DNA from 2 places in the Kocuria kalidii genome. Region 1 is predicted to be linked to the other one. Evidence: predicted binding sites of a transcription regulator. Region 1 holds the regulator's gene; the other holds the start of a gene.
The links. The regulator LexA, encoded in region 1, represses DNA repair genes until DNA is damaged. The targets are predictions, from matches to a motif close to TCGAACANNTGTTCGA.
Positions count from the first base shown of each region.

Region 1 (7,162 bases):
CGCCACCACTAGACTTGACCGATCAGCAGCTCGTTCCGAAAGGCACCATGACCCACCCCCGTGAAACCCCTGCCGAGCCCCGCACCGACGCGGAGCCCGGGAACGGCCTGAGCCGGCAGGACCTGGAGGACGTCGTCGAACGGGTGCTGTCCCGGGCGCGCGCCCGGGAGCAGGCCGCCGGCCAGGTCCCGGCCCCCGAAAGCGAATCCGCGGCGACGGGCCGGCTCGCCGGCCGGGCCCGCGAGCTCGCCGACGCCGGGGACGGGCACACCGTCCACGACGGCGGTCAGCAGGACCTCGAGGAGCGCCGCGCCCTGCGCCGCGTCGCCGGTCTGTCCACCGAGCTCGAGGACGTCACCGAGCTCGAGTACCGCCAGCTGCGCCTCGAGCGCGTGGTGCTGGCCGGGCTGTGGACCGAGGGCACGCTCGCCGAGGCCGAGAACTCCCTGCGGGAACTGGCGGCGCTCGCCGAGACCGCCGGCTCCGAGGTGCTCGACGGCATCGTCCAGCGCCGGACCAAGCCGGACCCGGCCACGTACCTGGGCTCGGGCAAGGCCAAGGAGCTGCGGGACATCGTCGCCGCGACCGGCGCGGACACCGTCGTCGTCGACTCCGAGCTCGCCCCCTCCCAGCGGCGCGGGCTGGAGGACGTCGTGCAGGTCAAGGTCATCGACCGCACCGGCCTGATCCTCGACATCTTCGCCCAGCACGCCAAGTCGAAGGAGGGCAAGGCGCAGGTCGAGCTCGCCCAGCTCGAGTACCTGCTCCCGCGACTGCGCGGCTGGGGCGAGTCCCTGTCCCGTCAGGCGGGCGGTCGCGCCGCCGCCGGTGAGGGCATCGGCTCCCGCGGACCCGGTGAGACCAAGATCGAGCTGGACCGCCGCCGCATCCGCACCCGCATGGCCAAGCTCCGCCGGGAGATCGCGGCCATGAAGCCGGCGCGCGAGACGAAGCGGCTCAACCGCCGCCGCAACTCCGTGCCGTCCGTGGCGATCGCCGGCTACACCAACGCGGGCAAGTCCTCGCTGCTCAACCGGCTCACCGACGCCGGCGTGCTCGTCGAGAACGCCCTGTTCGCCACCCTGGACCCCACCGTCCGCCGCGCGCAGACGCCGGACGGCATCGGCTACACGCTCGCGGACACGGTCGGCTTCGTGCGGTCGCTGCCCACGCAGCTCGTCGAGGCGTTCCGCTCCACCCTGGAGGAGGTCGCCGACTCCGACCTCGTCCTGCACGTGGTGGACGCCTCGCACCCCGACCCGGAGGGCCAGATCCGCGCCGTGCGCCAGGTCTTCACGGACATCGACGCCCAGAACATCCCGGAGATCATCGCGCTGAACAAGGTGGATGCGGCCGACCCCTTCGTGGTCGAGCGGATCCGGCAGCGCGAGCGCAACGTGGTCGTGGTCTCGGCCCGCACGGGCGAGGGCATCGAGGAGCTGCGGCAGCGGATCAGCGAGTCCATCCCGCGTCCGGAGACGGTGCTGGACCTCCTCGTCCCTTACCAGCGCGGCGACGTGGTCAGCCGCCTGCACGACTGGGACGCGGAGATCCTGCGCACCGAGCACCTGCCCGAGGGCACGCACCTGCTCGTGAAGGTCCGCGAGGACCTCGCGGCCGAGCTCGCGGAGTTCGCCCCCGAGCACGCTCCCGGCTTCGGCGCCGAGAGCGCCTGAGCCCGTGCCGGCCGCCTTCGTGGACGAGTCCGGGCAGGACGTCTCCGGGGTGCGCCCCGAGACGCTGCCCGGGGCGCAGGACGCGCTGGCCCTGCTCGACACCGCCGTGACCGCGATGGGCGGGCAGGTGCGGGACGGGCAGCGCCTGATGACGGCCAAGGTGGCCGAGGCCCTCGACCGCGGGCGACACCTGCTGGTCCAGGCGGGCACCGGCACCGGCAAGTCCCTCGCGTACCTGGCCCCGCTCGTCGAGCACGCCCAGCACGCCGACAAGCCCGTGGTCGTGGCCACCGCGACGCTGGCCCTGCAGTCGCAGATCGTGGGACGGGACGTCCCGCGCCTGCTGGCCGCCCTCGAGGGCGAGCTGGAGCGGGACGTGGACGTGGCGCTGCTCAAGGGCCGCAGCAACTACGCGTGCCTGCACAAGCTCGAGGGCGGCTATCCCTCCGACGACGATCCGGGAGCGCTCTTCGCCCTGCCCGACGCCGCCCCGCACCCCGGTGCCCCGCAGCCGGAGGCCGCCGAGAACCCCGGGCGGCTCGGCCAGGAGGTCCAGCGGCTGCGCGAGTGGGCCCGGTCCACCGGGACGGGGGACCGGGACGAGGTGCTCCCGGGCGTCAGCGACCGCGCCTGGCGTCAGGTGTCGGTCACGGCCAAGGAGTGCCTGGGGCGCAGTTGCCCGCTCTTCGAGGACTGCTTCGCCGAGCTCGCGAAGCAGCGCGCCGGCGAAGCGGACATCGTCATCACCAACCACGCCCTGCTCGCGATCAACGCGTTCGAGGGGATCACCGTGCTGCCGGAGCACGACGTCGTGGTCATCGACGAGGCCCACGAGCTCCAGGACCGGGTGACGGGCGCCGTCACCGGCCAGCTCTCCGCGGCGATGGTGCGCTCGGCGGCCGCGTCGGTGCGCAAGCACACCTCCGCGAGCCCCGACTCCCTCACGGCCGGGGCCGCCAATCTCGAGGCCGCCCTGATGGGCGCGCCGGCCGAGCTGCTGCACCGGGGCCTCGAGGACGCCCAGGCGGCGGCGGTGGCCCAGATCCGGGACGCCGCCCGCACCGTCATGACCGAGTCCAAGGCCGGTGCCGGGGAAAAGGACGGGGACGCCGGCCGGCAGATGGCCCGCTCCCGGGTGAGCGACGTCCTCGACCTGGCCGAGCGGATCCTCGCCGCCGACGAGCACCGTGAGGTGCTGTGGATCTCCCGGCAGGGCGGCTGGGAGCCCGGCCGCGGCTACGTCGCCGCCGAGGACTCCGACCCGGCGACCCTGCACGTGGCGCCGCTGAGCGTGGCGGGCACCCTGCGGGAGGGTCTCTTCGACGGCCGCACCGTGGTCCTCACCTCGGCGACCCTGTCCGTCGGCGCGTCCTTCGACTCCGCCGCCGGCGCCCTGGGACTCCGGGGCGAGGGCGCCCCGCGCTGGGAGGGCGTGGACGTCGGCAGCCCGTTCGACTACCCGAGACAGGGCATCCTCTACCTCGCCAAGCACCTGGAGAAGCCCGGCCGCCGCCTCACCCCGGCCCAGCTGGACGAGATGCTGGCGCTGCTCGAGGCCTCGCGGGGTGGCGCCCTGGGGCTCTTCTCCTCCCGCCGGGCGGCGGAGGAGGCGGCCGAGGCCCTCCGCGCGCGCACCGACCTGCCGATCCTCTGCCAGGGGGAGTCCTCGCTGGCGGGACTCGTGCAGGAGTTCACCGACGACCCCGCGACCAGCCTCTTCGGCACGATGAGCCTGTGGCAGGGCGTCGACGTGCCCGGTGCCTCGTGCCGGCTGGTGATGATCGACCGGATCCCCTTCCCGCGGCCGGACGACCCGCTCGCGAGCGCCCGGAGCCGCGCCGCGGAACGGGCGGGCGGCAACGGGTTCATGTCCGTCTCCGCGACGCACGCGGCGGTGCGGCTCGCCCAGGGGACCGGGCGGCTCATCCGTGCCGGCGGGGACCGCGGTGTCGTGGCGATCCTCGACTCCCGGATCGCGACCGCCCGCTACGGCGGCTTCCTGCGGGGAACCCTGCCGCCGCTGTGGACCACCACGGACCGGTCCGTGGTGCTCGGGGCGCTGCAGCGCCTGTCCTCGGGCTGAGGACGAGTCCGCCGGGGGAGACCTGTCCCGGGGGAGACCTGCGCCGGGACGATCCGGGCCGGACGCAACGGCGCCCGGGCCCTCCGTCGGAGGGTCCGGGCGCCCGGGGTGCGGCGGGTCAGAGGCTGCGCAGCACCGAGACGACCTTGCCCATCACGGTGGCGTGGTCGCCGAGGATCGGCTCGTACCGCGTGTTCTGCGGCAGCAGCCAGGTGTGGCCGTCCCGCTGGCGGAAGGTCTTGACGGTCGCCTCGTCGTCGAGCAGCGCCGCCACGATGTCACCGTTGTCGGCGGCGCTCTGCCGGCGCACCACCACCCAGTCGCCGTCGCAGATCGCGGCGTCGATCATCGAGTCGCCCTTGACCCGCAGCATGAACAGCTCGCCGTGCCCGACCAGCTGGCGCGGCAGGGCGAGGACGTCCTCGACGGCCTGCTCGGCCGTGATCGGCCCGCCCGCGGCGATGTGGCCGACCAGGGGGACCATCGTCACGTCCGCGGAGGTGGACAGCTCGGCCACCGCGGAACGGGCGGCAGGGCGGGCGGAGCCGTCCGGCTCGGCCGCGCCGGCCCCGCGCGGCGGCTCGGAGGGCTCCGGTGCGGTGCCCCCGTGCAGCTGCAGGGGCGTGAGCACCTCCATCGCCCGCGGACGCTTGGGATCGCGGCGCAGGTAGCCCAGCTTCTCGAGCTGCGAGAGCTGGTGGGTGACGCTCGAGAGCGAGGCCAGGCCCACGAGGTCACCGATCTCCCGCATGGACGGCGGATAGCCGTGCTCGGCGATGGAGCGCTGGATGGCCTCGAGGATCGTGCGCTGCCGCACGGTGAGGCCGCGGCTGCGCGAGCGCGCTCCGGGGCGTGCCGTCCGCGCGCGGGCGTCGTCGGGAGTGGGGGGCTGGGCCATGGGAGCGTCGTCCTTTCCCGTCCGGCGGCCGGTGCCGCCGCCGGTGTGCGCGGACCCGGTTCCGATGTCGGACCCGGGTGGTTCCATGGGACCCGGTCGGCAGGCGCCGGGGGTTCGAAGCGCGCACCGGCCCGAGGCCCGAACATGCCCCCAGCCTAGGCGACACGCCGTGTGTCTTCAAACATATGTACGAGCGGTTGTCGACAGGGTTCGCAGACACGTGCTAGACATGGGTCATCGGTATTCGAAAGTATGTTCGATCGAATGCAGGCCCCGACGGGCCGTCGACCGGACCGGAGTTCGAGATCGCCCGCCCCGTGCGGGAACGTCAAGGAGTTCATGTCATGAGTGCCAGTGCCACCCTCAGCGCCGTCGTCGCCCGCCGCCGCGAGTCCGCAGGATCCGCCCGAGGCCTCGGCCGCGCCCTCCGGCGGGCCCGCCCCGCGCGCTCCGGCTCCCGCACCCCGCTGACCCTGACCCGCCGCGGCCGCCTCGTGTTCCTGGGACTGCCCGTCCTCGCCGGTTCCGCCGCCCTGGTCGTGCTGGCCGTGATCTTCCTCGTCCCGTCCACGGCCACCGCCACGAGCGAGCCCGTGCCGGGCTCCGGCACCGAGCAGACCACCGTGTTCCCCGGGCAGAGCCTGTGGGAGCTCGCCGTGACCGCCGACCCGGACCGGGACCCGCGGGAGGTCATGGACGAGATCGTGGAGCTCAACGACCTGGACAGCTCCGTGCTCGTGGCCGGCCAGCTCCTCGAGGTCCCGGCCGCCTGAGCCGCCCGCCCCGAGCAGGAGGCCAGGGCCCGCGCCGGCACAGGGCGCCGGAGCCGGCTGCCGGAGCAGAGGCCCGCCGGCGTGGTGGGCCATGGCCGGCGCAGCGGACGACGGCCGGTGCAGGGGGCGACGGCCGGAGCAGACAGGCGCGGCGGAAGGCCCGGCACGAGCCGGACGAGGTCCCTGGGCCGAGGCACCCGGCCGGAGCACTAAACTGTCCGGGTGACGCAGAACCTGGACCGACTCAACGCCCTCCCGCTCCGCGACGACCTGCGCGGCAGGACGCCGTACGGCGCTCCGCAGCTCGACGTCGCCGTGGCGCTCAACACCAACGAGAACACCCACCCGGTCCCGGCGGACGTGCACGCGGCGATCGTGCAGGAGGTCACCGAGGCGGCCCGGGCCCTCAACCGGTACCCGGACCGCGAGTTCACCGCCCTGCGCGAGGAGCTCGCCACGTACCTCGGCCACGGGCTCGGGCCCGGGAACCTGTGGGCGGCCAACGGCTCCAACGAGATCCTCCAGCAGATCCTGCAGGCCTTCGGCGGTCCCGGCCGCACCCTGCTCACCTTCGTCCCCACCTACTCGATGTACCCGCTGCTGGCCTCCGGGACGCACACCGGCTTCGTGGCGGGGGAGCGTGCGGCGGACTTCGGCCTGTCCACGGAGTCCGCGGCCGAGCAGGTGCGCCGGCACCGCCCGGACGTCGTCTTCCTCTGCTCGCCCAACAATCCGACGGGCACGGCGCTGGGCACGGACGTGGTCACCGCCGTGTACGAGGCGGGGGAGGAGTTCCGCACGGTCGTGGTGGTGGACGAGGCGTACGCCGAGTTCTCCCACGGCGGCACCCCCACCGCACTCACGCTGCTCGAGGGCCGGCCCCGCCTGATCGTCTCCCGCACCATGAGCAAGGCGTTCGCGCTCGCCGGCGCCCGCCTGGGCTACTTCGCGGCGGCGCCCGAGGTCGCCGACGCCGTACGCCTCGTCCGGCTGCCGTACCACCTCTCGGCCGTCACCCAGGCCACGGCCCTGGCGGCGCTGCGCCACTCGGGGTCGCTGCTGGCCAACGTGGAGGACATCAAGATGCAGCGCGACCGGATCGTCGACGAGCTCAAGCGGCTCGGGCTCGAGCCGGCCGAGTCCGACTCGAACTTCGTGTTCTTCGGCGGCATGGGGAACTCCCGGGCCGTGTGGGAGGCGCTGCTCGAGGACGGGGTGCTCGTGCGGGACGTCGGGATCCCCGGCCACCTGCGCGTCACCGCCGGCACCGAGGACGAGACCACCGCGTTCCTGACCAGTGTGGAGCGGATCGTCTCCGGCGGCTGAGGGACCCGGGGCCGGGGTCCCCCCGACCCGGATAGCATGGAAGCAGACCACCACCACCGGACCCGGGGCGCCGCCGCGCGGCCCGGACCGGTCCACCCGCGGCCCGCCGACGGCCGTGCCGCGCCCGCGAGGAGTTCCCACCGAATGAGCGACCAGACCACCACCCGTGCGCCCCGCCGCGCCACCCTGGAGCGGCGCACGAGCGAGTCCACGGTGTCCGTCGAGATCGACCTCGACGGCACCGGCGAGAACGACATCGACACCTCCGTGCCGTTCTACGACCACATGCTGACCGCCCTGTCGAAGCACTCGCTGATCGACATGCGGATCCGGGCGACCGGCGACACCCACATCGACGTCCACCACACCGTCGAGGACACCGCGATCGTCCTCGGCGACGCCCTGC
Region 1 covers NZ_JBISWJ010000033.1:35,030-42,191, reverse strand. The annotation lists gene hflX (GTPase HflX) at 48-1,676, shown strand; gene ACH9D3_RS05530 (helicase C-terminal domain-containing protein) at 1,681-3,759, shown strand; gene lexA (transcriptional repressor LexA) at 3,878-4,657, opposite strand; gene ACH9D3_RS05520 (LysM peptidoglycan-binding domain-containing protein) at 5,002-5,430, shown strand; gene ACH9D3_RS05515 (histidinol-phosphate transaminase) at 5,653-6,756, shown strand; gene hisB (imidazoleglycerol-phosphate dehydratase HisB) at 6,901-7,162, shown strand, end outside.

Region 2 (7,162 bases), on a different contig from region 1:
CCGGGGCCCATGGCCGCCTGCTTCTCCTTGACCTGTGCCATGGCCTTCTTCTGCCGGCGCATGGGCAGCCAGAGCAGGAGCACCATGGCCACGAGCATCAGGGGCAGCAGCCAGGCGGTGCCGCCCCCCGTGGTCGCGGGGGCCTGGGCGGCGAGGGACTGGGCGGAGAGGAGCGAGCTCACGGACTTCCGTTCGATCGGTGGCGGGTGTCCCTTCCATGGTAGGGGATCCGGCCCGGAGCATCCTGGACGACGCCCGGGAAGCAGCACCCGGTCTGTCGCGCGGGGGCGGCCGTGGGTCTCGCGTCAGTCCTCGAACAGGGGCGGGGCGTCGTCGTCGTCGGCCGGGGCCGCCCCGCCGAAGGCCGCCCGCAGCCCGGGGTCCTTGAACGCGGCGTGCTCCGGCGGGCGGAGCCCGAGGTGCTCCCACGCCGCGGCCATGGCGATCCGGCCCCGCGGCGTGCGCCCGAGCAGGCCCTCCCGGACCAGGTAGGGCTCGGCCACGGTCTCGACCGTCTCGGTCTCCTCCCCCACGGCGATCGCGAGGGTGGACAGGCCCACCGGCCCGCCGCCGAACTTCGACACGAGCGCCTCGAGCACCGAGCGGTCGAGCCGGTCCAGGCCGCGGGCGTCCACCTCGTACATGTCGAGGGCGGCGGAGGAGGTGCGGGCGTCGATCCGGTCCACGCCGTGCACCAGGGCCCAGTCCCGCACCCGGCGCAGCAGCCGGTTGGCGATGCGCGGGGTGCCGCGGGAGCGGGAGGCGACCTCGGCGAAGGCCTCGGCGGTCATCGCGAGGTCCATGAGCCCCGCGGAGCGGCGCAGCACGAGCTCGAGCTCCGCCACGGAGTAGAACTCGAGGTGGCCGGTGAAGCCGAAGCGGTCGCGCAGGGGGCCGGGCAGCAGACCGGCCCGCGTGGTGGCGCCCACGAGGGTGAAGGGCGGCAGGTCCAGCGGGATGGAGGTGGCGCCGGCGCCCTTGCCGACGACGATGTCCACCCGGAAGTCCTCCATCGCCATGTAGAGCATCTCCTCGGCGGGCCGGGACATGCGGTGGATCTCGTCGAGGAACAGCACCTCCCCCTCGGTCAGGGAGGAGAGGATCGCGGCGAGGTCGCCGGCGTGCTGGATGGCCGGGCCGGAGGAGATCCGCAGGGGTGCGCCCATCTCCTCGGCGATGATCATGGCCAGCGTCGTCTTGCCCAGCCCGGGCGGCCCGGAGAGCAGGACGTGGTCGGCGGAGCGGCCCCGCAGCCGGGAGGCCTCGAGCACCAGGGACAGCTGCCGGCGCACCCGCTTCTGCCCGACGAACTCGTCCAGGTTGGCGGGCCGCAGGGCCGACTCGAGCTGCTTCTCGTCCGGCTCGTCCTGCGCCGAGACCAGCCGCTCGCGGGCGTTCACGGCGGCCCCGTCCTCGCGGGCCACGCTCACTCCCCCCGTCCGGCGGCGGTCCGGGACCCGGCCTTGGCCGCACCGAGCCACGCGAGCACGGTGCGCAGGATCGCCGGGACGTCCCCGGACGCGGTGAGCTCCTCGCGCCCGTCGAGGGCGTCGGTGATGCCCCGGGCGGCGTCCTTCTCGTGCCAGCCCAGGCCCACGAGGGCCTCGAGCACCTGCGCGCGCCACGGCTCCACCGGAGCGGAGGCGGGCGGGGCGGGCCGGTCCGGGACGATGAGCTTGTCGGCCAGCTCCAGGACGATCCGCCGGGCGCCCTTGGGCCCGATGCCGGGGACGGTCGTGAACGCCTTGGCGTCGCCCTGGGCGATGGCCCGGTGGACGTCGTCGGGCCCCAGCACGGAGAGCACCGCCAGGGCGGTGCGCGGACCGACGCCGCTGACGCCGAGCATGATCTCGAAGACCTCGCGCTCGGCGGGGCTGCGGAAGCCGAAGAGCAGCGGGGCCTCGTCCTTGCGGGCCACGTAGGCCGTGTCCAGCCGGACCTCACGCCCGGTCCGCAGGGCGGACAGCGTCTCCGGCGTGGCCTGGACCTGGACGCCGAAGCCGCCCACGGCGACGACGGCGGTGGTGAGGCCGACGTGCTCGACCTGTCCCGTGATGGACGCGATCACCGCGCGACTCCTTCCCGCGCCCCGGTGGGGGCCGAACACGGTTGTTCGAACGGATCTACGAATGACGACTCGGGGCCACTCTAGCAGTGGCCACCGACCGGGCGGCACCGGCCCCGGCCGGGGTGCGCCGGCGCACCGGCTCAGCCGCGCCCGCCCCGCCTGGCACGGGTCTCGGCCTCGATCCAGGCCCGCTGGGCGGGGGTCATGCCGGAGCGGGCCGTGGACCGGGGACGGGCGCCCTGGTGCGTCTCGGTCCGGGCCGTGGCGTCCACTCCCGTGCCGCCCCCGCGCCAGCCGTGGCAGATGGCGATGGCCAGGGCGTCGGCGGCGTCGGCCGGGCGGGGCGCCTCGTCGAGCCGCAGGATGCGCACGACCATGCGGGCCACGGCCGCCTTGTCGGCCCGGCCCTCCCCCGTCACGGCGGCCTTGACCTCGGACGGGGTGTGCCAGGCCACCGGCACGCCGTGGCGGGCCGCCGAGGCGATCACGGCGCCGGAGGCGTGGGCCGTGCCGATGACCGTGTTCACGTTGGTCTGGGCGAACACGCGCTCCAGGGCGAGCGCGTCCGGGCGGTACCGCTCGATCCACCGCTCGGTGGCCTCCCAGATGCGCAGCACCCGCACGTCGAGCGGGTCGGCGGCGTCCGTGCCGGCGACGCCGACGTCCACGAAGGACGCGGTGCGGTTGCCGGCCATGTCGATCAGACCGAACCCGCAGCGCGTCAGTCCCGGGTCGACCCCGAGGATCCGCTGGGTGGCCGTGGTCAGTCCTCGGCGTCGAGCTGCGCGAGGACCTCGGCGGGGATGTCCGCGTTGGCGTAGACGTTCTGGACGTCGTCGAGCTCCTCGACGGCGTCGACGAGGCGCAGGAACTTGCGGGCGCCCTCGGCGTCCAGTTCGACCAGCATGCTCGGGCGGAACTGGGGGTCGTCGTTGTTGTACTCGAGCCCGGCCTCGTCGAGGGCCGCGCGGATGGCGGGCAGGTCGGTGGCCTCGGAGACGACCTCGAAGACCTCCTCCTGCTCCACGACCTCGTCGGCACCGGCGTCCAGGACGGCCATGAGGACGTCGTCCTCCGTGAGCCCGTCGGTGCGGGTGACCTCCACCACGCCCTTGCGCTCGAAGAGGAACGCCACGGAGCCGGAGTCGGCCATCGTCCCGCCGTTGCGGGTCACGGCCACGCGCACCTCGGAGGCCGCGCGGTTCTTGTTGTCGGTGAGGCACTCGATGTACAGCGCCGTGCCCTGCGGGCCGCGGGCCTCGTAGAGGATCTCGGTGTAGTCGACGACCTCACCCGTCAGTCCCGCCCCGCGCTTGATCGCGCGGTCGATGTTCGCGACGGGCACGGAGTTCTTCTTGGCCTTGGACACGGCGAGGTCCAGCGCCGGGTTGCCCGCGGTGTCGGCGCCGCCCATGCGGGCCGCCACCTCGATGCCCTTGATGTACTTGGCGAAGGCCTTGGCGCGCTTGGCGTCGATCGCGGCCTTCTTGTGCTTGGTCGTGGCCCACTTGGAGTGTCCTGACATGCGTCCCTCCTCGGGAAGTCGTTCGCGGTCGTCCCGGGACGGGTCGGTCGCCGTCCCGGCACGGCCCGCCCCGGCGATGGCCGGGACGGGCCGGAAAAGTCCTGTCCCATGCTACCGGGTGCTCCCGCTCCCGGCCGGGGGTCTAGCGCGGTCGGGCCCGCGCGACCTCGCGGGCCCGCTCGGCCAGGGTGTCGTCGAGGGGGTCCGCGTCGAAGGTCCCGAGCCGGCGCTCCACGGCGGCCCGGATGAGGTGGTCGGCCACGGCGGGGTTCTTGGGCAGCATCGACCCGTGCAGGTAGGAGGCCACCACGTGGTGCACGAGGGCTCCCTCGGTGCCGTCCTCGCCGTTGTTGCCCGCTCCCTTCACCACCGTGCCGAGCGGTGCCTGGTCCGGCCCGAGGCGGGTGATCCCGGAGTGGTTCTCGTAGCCGACCACGGTCCCGAACTCCGGGGACTCCAGGACGATGTTGCCGATCAGGCGGGTCGGTCCGCCCACCGTGGTCAGGTCGAGGATGCCGATCCCGGGCAGGGTCTCGCCGGCACCGGTGCGGAACTCGTGGCCGAACAGCTGGTAGAGACCGCAGATCGCGAGCATGGGCACACCGTCGGCGGCCATGGCCCGCAGCTCGGGGGCGATCCGCTGCAGGTCCTCCTGGACCCGGAACTGCCCGGAGTCCTGGCCGCCGCCGCCCACCAGGAGGTCGGCGTCGGCCGGGAACGGGTTCCCGGGGTCGTGGTCGCTCAGCCGCACGGCGTAGCCGTACTGCTCGAGCCGGCGCTTGAGGGTGAGGGTGTTGCCCCAGTCCCCGTAGATGTTCATGTCCCGGGGATAGAGCTGGACGAGGTGGACGGTGCGGTCGGTCACGGGGGCTCCGCTCAGATCTCGGCGACCTCGGCCACGCGGGACAGCTCCCGGCGCAGCTCGAGCATGGACGTGTAGGTGCAGAAGACGCGCATGGGCCGCACGCCCGTCCCGGCGACGAAGCGCTCCAGGGCGTCGCCGAGGTCGGGGACCACCTCGCGCACCGCGACCTCGTCGTAGTCCAGGCGCAGGGCCATGTCCCACGCCCGGGTGCCGGCCACCACGTCCACGCCGCCCGCGCGCAGGGAGTGGAAGTCGACGTCCCACAGCCAGGAGACGTCGCGGCCGTCGGCGTACTCGTCGTTGATGGCGACCATCGTGGCGTAGTCCCCGGGCCGGGCGGAGGCCAGGGACAGCCGGAAGCCGGCGGGGTTCTTCACGAGCAGCAGCTGCAGCGGCCGCCCGTCCACGGTGATGGTCTCCCCGCGCCCGAAGGCGGGGGTGACCCGGGAGAGCTCGTCCACCAGGGCGGCGCGGTCCGCGTCCGGGCCGGCCACGGCGAGCGCGAGCGCGAGCGCTGCCGCGGCGTTGTACATGTTGTAGACCCCGTAGAGCTCCACGGTGGTCTCGACCGCCTCCCCGCCCACGGTGAGCTGCACGCGGTTCGCCTCGAAGGACGTCAGCTCCACGTCGGCGGTCGCCCGGGGCGCCAGCTCCTGCTCGTGGTCGGCCCCGGCGTCGGGCCCGCCGGCCGAGCGCATGTCGTCGTCGGAGGGGAACATGGGCCGCAGCGGTGCGGACAGGCCGAACCAGCGGGTCTGCGTGCCCTCGGGGACGTGCTCGGCCAGGGACACGATCCGCGGGTCCTCCCGGTTGAGCACCACCGTGCCCGTGGTGGCCGCCGCGATCTGGGCGAGCATCCGCCGGGTGGTGTCGATCTCGCCGAAGCGGTCCAGCTGGTCGCGCATGACGTTGAGCAGCAGCGCGTGGCGGGGCTTGACCTGCTTGACGAAGTGCACGGCGTGCGCCTCGTCGAGCTCGAGCACGGCGATGTCGGCGTCGAGGCGGCCGGTGAGGCTCATCTCCCCGAGCAGGGCGGCGGCCACGCCGCGCACGAAGTTCGATCCCGTCCGGTTGGTGAAGACTCTGTACCCCTGCGAGCGCAGCAGCTGGACGGCCATCTTGGTGGTGGTCGTCTTGCCGTTGGTGCCGCTGACGAGCACCACGCCGTGCGGGAGCTTCGCGAGCTCCTCGGCCACGAACCCGGGGTGCAGGCGCTCCATCACGAGGCCCGGGAAGGCGGAGCCTCCGCCGCGCAGGGTGGTCAGGTACCGGATGCCTTGGCCGAGCAGGCGCACGTGGGGTCTGGACATGCGCTCCATCCTATGGTCTGCGCACCGGCGGAGGCGGGCCCCGCCGGTGCGTCGGTGCGCGGAGGTCCTCGGCCGTGGGCGTCTCGGGCAGGGCGTCACCGGTCGTGCGACCGAGCAGGGCACGACCGCGGCCCGTCCCCGGAGAGCGTAGTGCGCCCGGGTGTGGTCCCTCGGTACTGTCGGACCATGACCGGGCACGAACTGCTCCCCCTCAGCCACTGCGCGGATCCGGCGGGCACCCATCCTTTCTCCGGGCGCGTGGGCCACGCCGAGCTGATCTCCCGGTTCCGCGAGGCGGACGAGCCGGTCCTCCGCGGGCAGCGCGTGGGAGACGGTCCGCTCGTCCCGGGCGTCGGCACCGCCGCGGAACTGTGCGGGGACGCACCCCTGCCCGCCACCGGTCACGCGGCGGAGCTGTCCGACCGCGTCGGGCACCGTGCCGCCGCCGTCGAGGCGGCCCGCCGGTCCGGGGCGGCGGTGCCGGTCGGGGCCCGGGCCACGCCGGGGGGCGAGACCGTGGCCGGCGTGCGCGACCCCGAGGACACGGTGCTCCGGGTCGTCCCGTCCGGTGCGGGACCGGACGGTCCGTCGTCGTGAGTGCCGGCCGGGACCCGGGGGCCGGGGGCCGTCCGTCCCCGTCGAGGGCCGCGGGGAGCGCCGGCGAGGAGCCGGCGGAGGAGTCGATGCCGGTGGGTGCGGAGCTCGCGCCGATCCCGTCGGAGGTGTCGTGTCCTCCCCCGCACGCGCGCGGCACGGCCGTGCCCGAGGACCCGGACGCGCCGGATCCCGCTGACCGGGCCGGCGCCCAGCGGCGGGAGGTCCGGACCGCCCTGGCCCGGCGGAGCGCTCCGCTGTGGCCGGCTCATGCGCCGGTGCGGCCGCCGGCGGCAGGAGCGACCCGCCGGGACCGGCAGCACGTGCATCGCCGGGCGGGACTGGAGCTCCAGCACCACGCGCTGGTGCTGCGCCGGATCACCACCGCCTACGTCGTGGACGTGGCCAGGCCCTGCTTCGAGGCCGGCTGGAGCGTCGCCGACGTCCTGCACGCCCTGGACTGGACACCGCAGGGGGTGCGCTACCCCCACGACTCGGTGACCGGGATCGAGAACCCCGGGGCCTGGTTCGCCGCCCGCCTGCGCACCTGGACCCACCAGGACGGCACCCCGATGCGCTCGATCGGCCAGCGCGCCGCCGTGGAGGCCGAGCAGCGGCGTGCGGAGGCCCTCGCGGCCGCTGAACGGCACGCCGACCGCCGGCGGGCCGGGACGGACGCCGGCGCGGACGAGGCGGCCGCGACGGCGCCGCAGGCGGCAGACCCGGACCGGCGGCCGTTCCGGGAGCGCTGGGCCGCCCAGATCGCCGCCGGCCGCGCGGAGGCGAGCCGGCCGGGCCGG
Region 2 covers NZ_JBISWJ010000008.1:55,879-63,040, reverse strand. The annotation lists gene yajC (preprotein translocase subunit YajC) at 1-182, opposite strand, end outside; gene ruvB (Holliday junction branch migration DNA helicase RuvB) at 306-1,400, opposite strand; gene ruvA (Holliday junction branch migration protein RuvA) at 1,427-2,068, opposite strand; gene ruvC (crossover junction endodeoxyribonuclease RuvC) at 2,209-2,835, opposite strand; gene ACH9D3_RS01180 (YebC/PmpR family DNA-binding transcriptional regulator) at 2,832-3,593, opposite strand; gene ACH9D3_RS01175 (type 1 glutamine amidotransferase) at 3,736-4,458, opposite strand; gene ACH9D3_RS01170 (Mur ligase family protein) at 4,470-5,777, opposite strand; gene ACH9D3_RS01165 (bleomycin resistance protein) at 5,955-6,365, shown strand; gene ACH9D3_RS01160 (hypothetical protein) at 6,452-7,162, shown strand, end outside.
Region 2: ruvA (Holliday junction branch migration protein RuvA) is a predicted target of LexA. The motif match lies at 2,114-2,129, and genes of this name have one in related genera.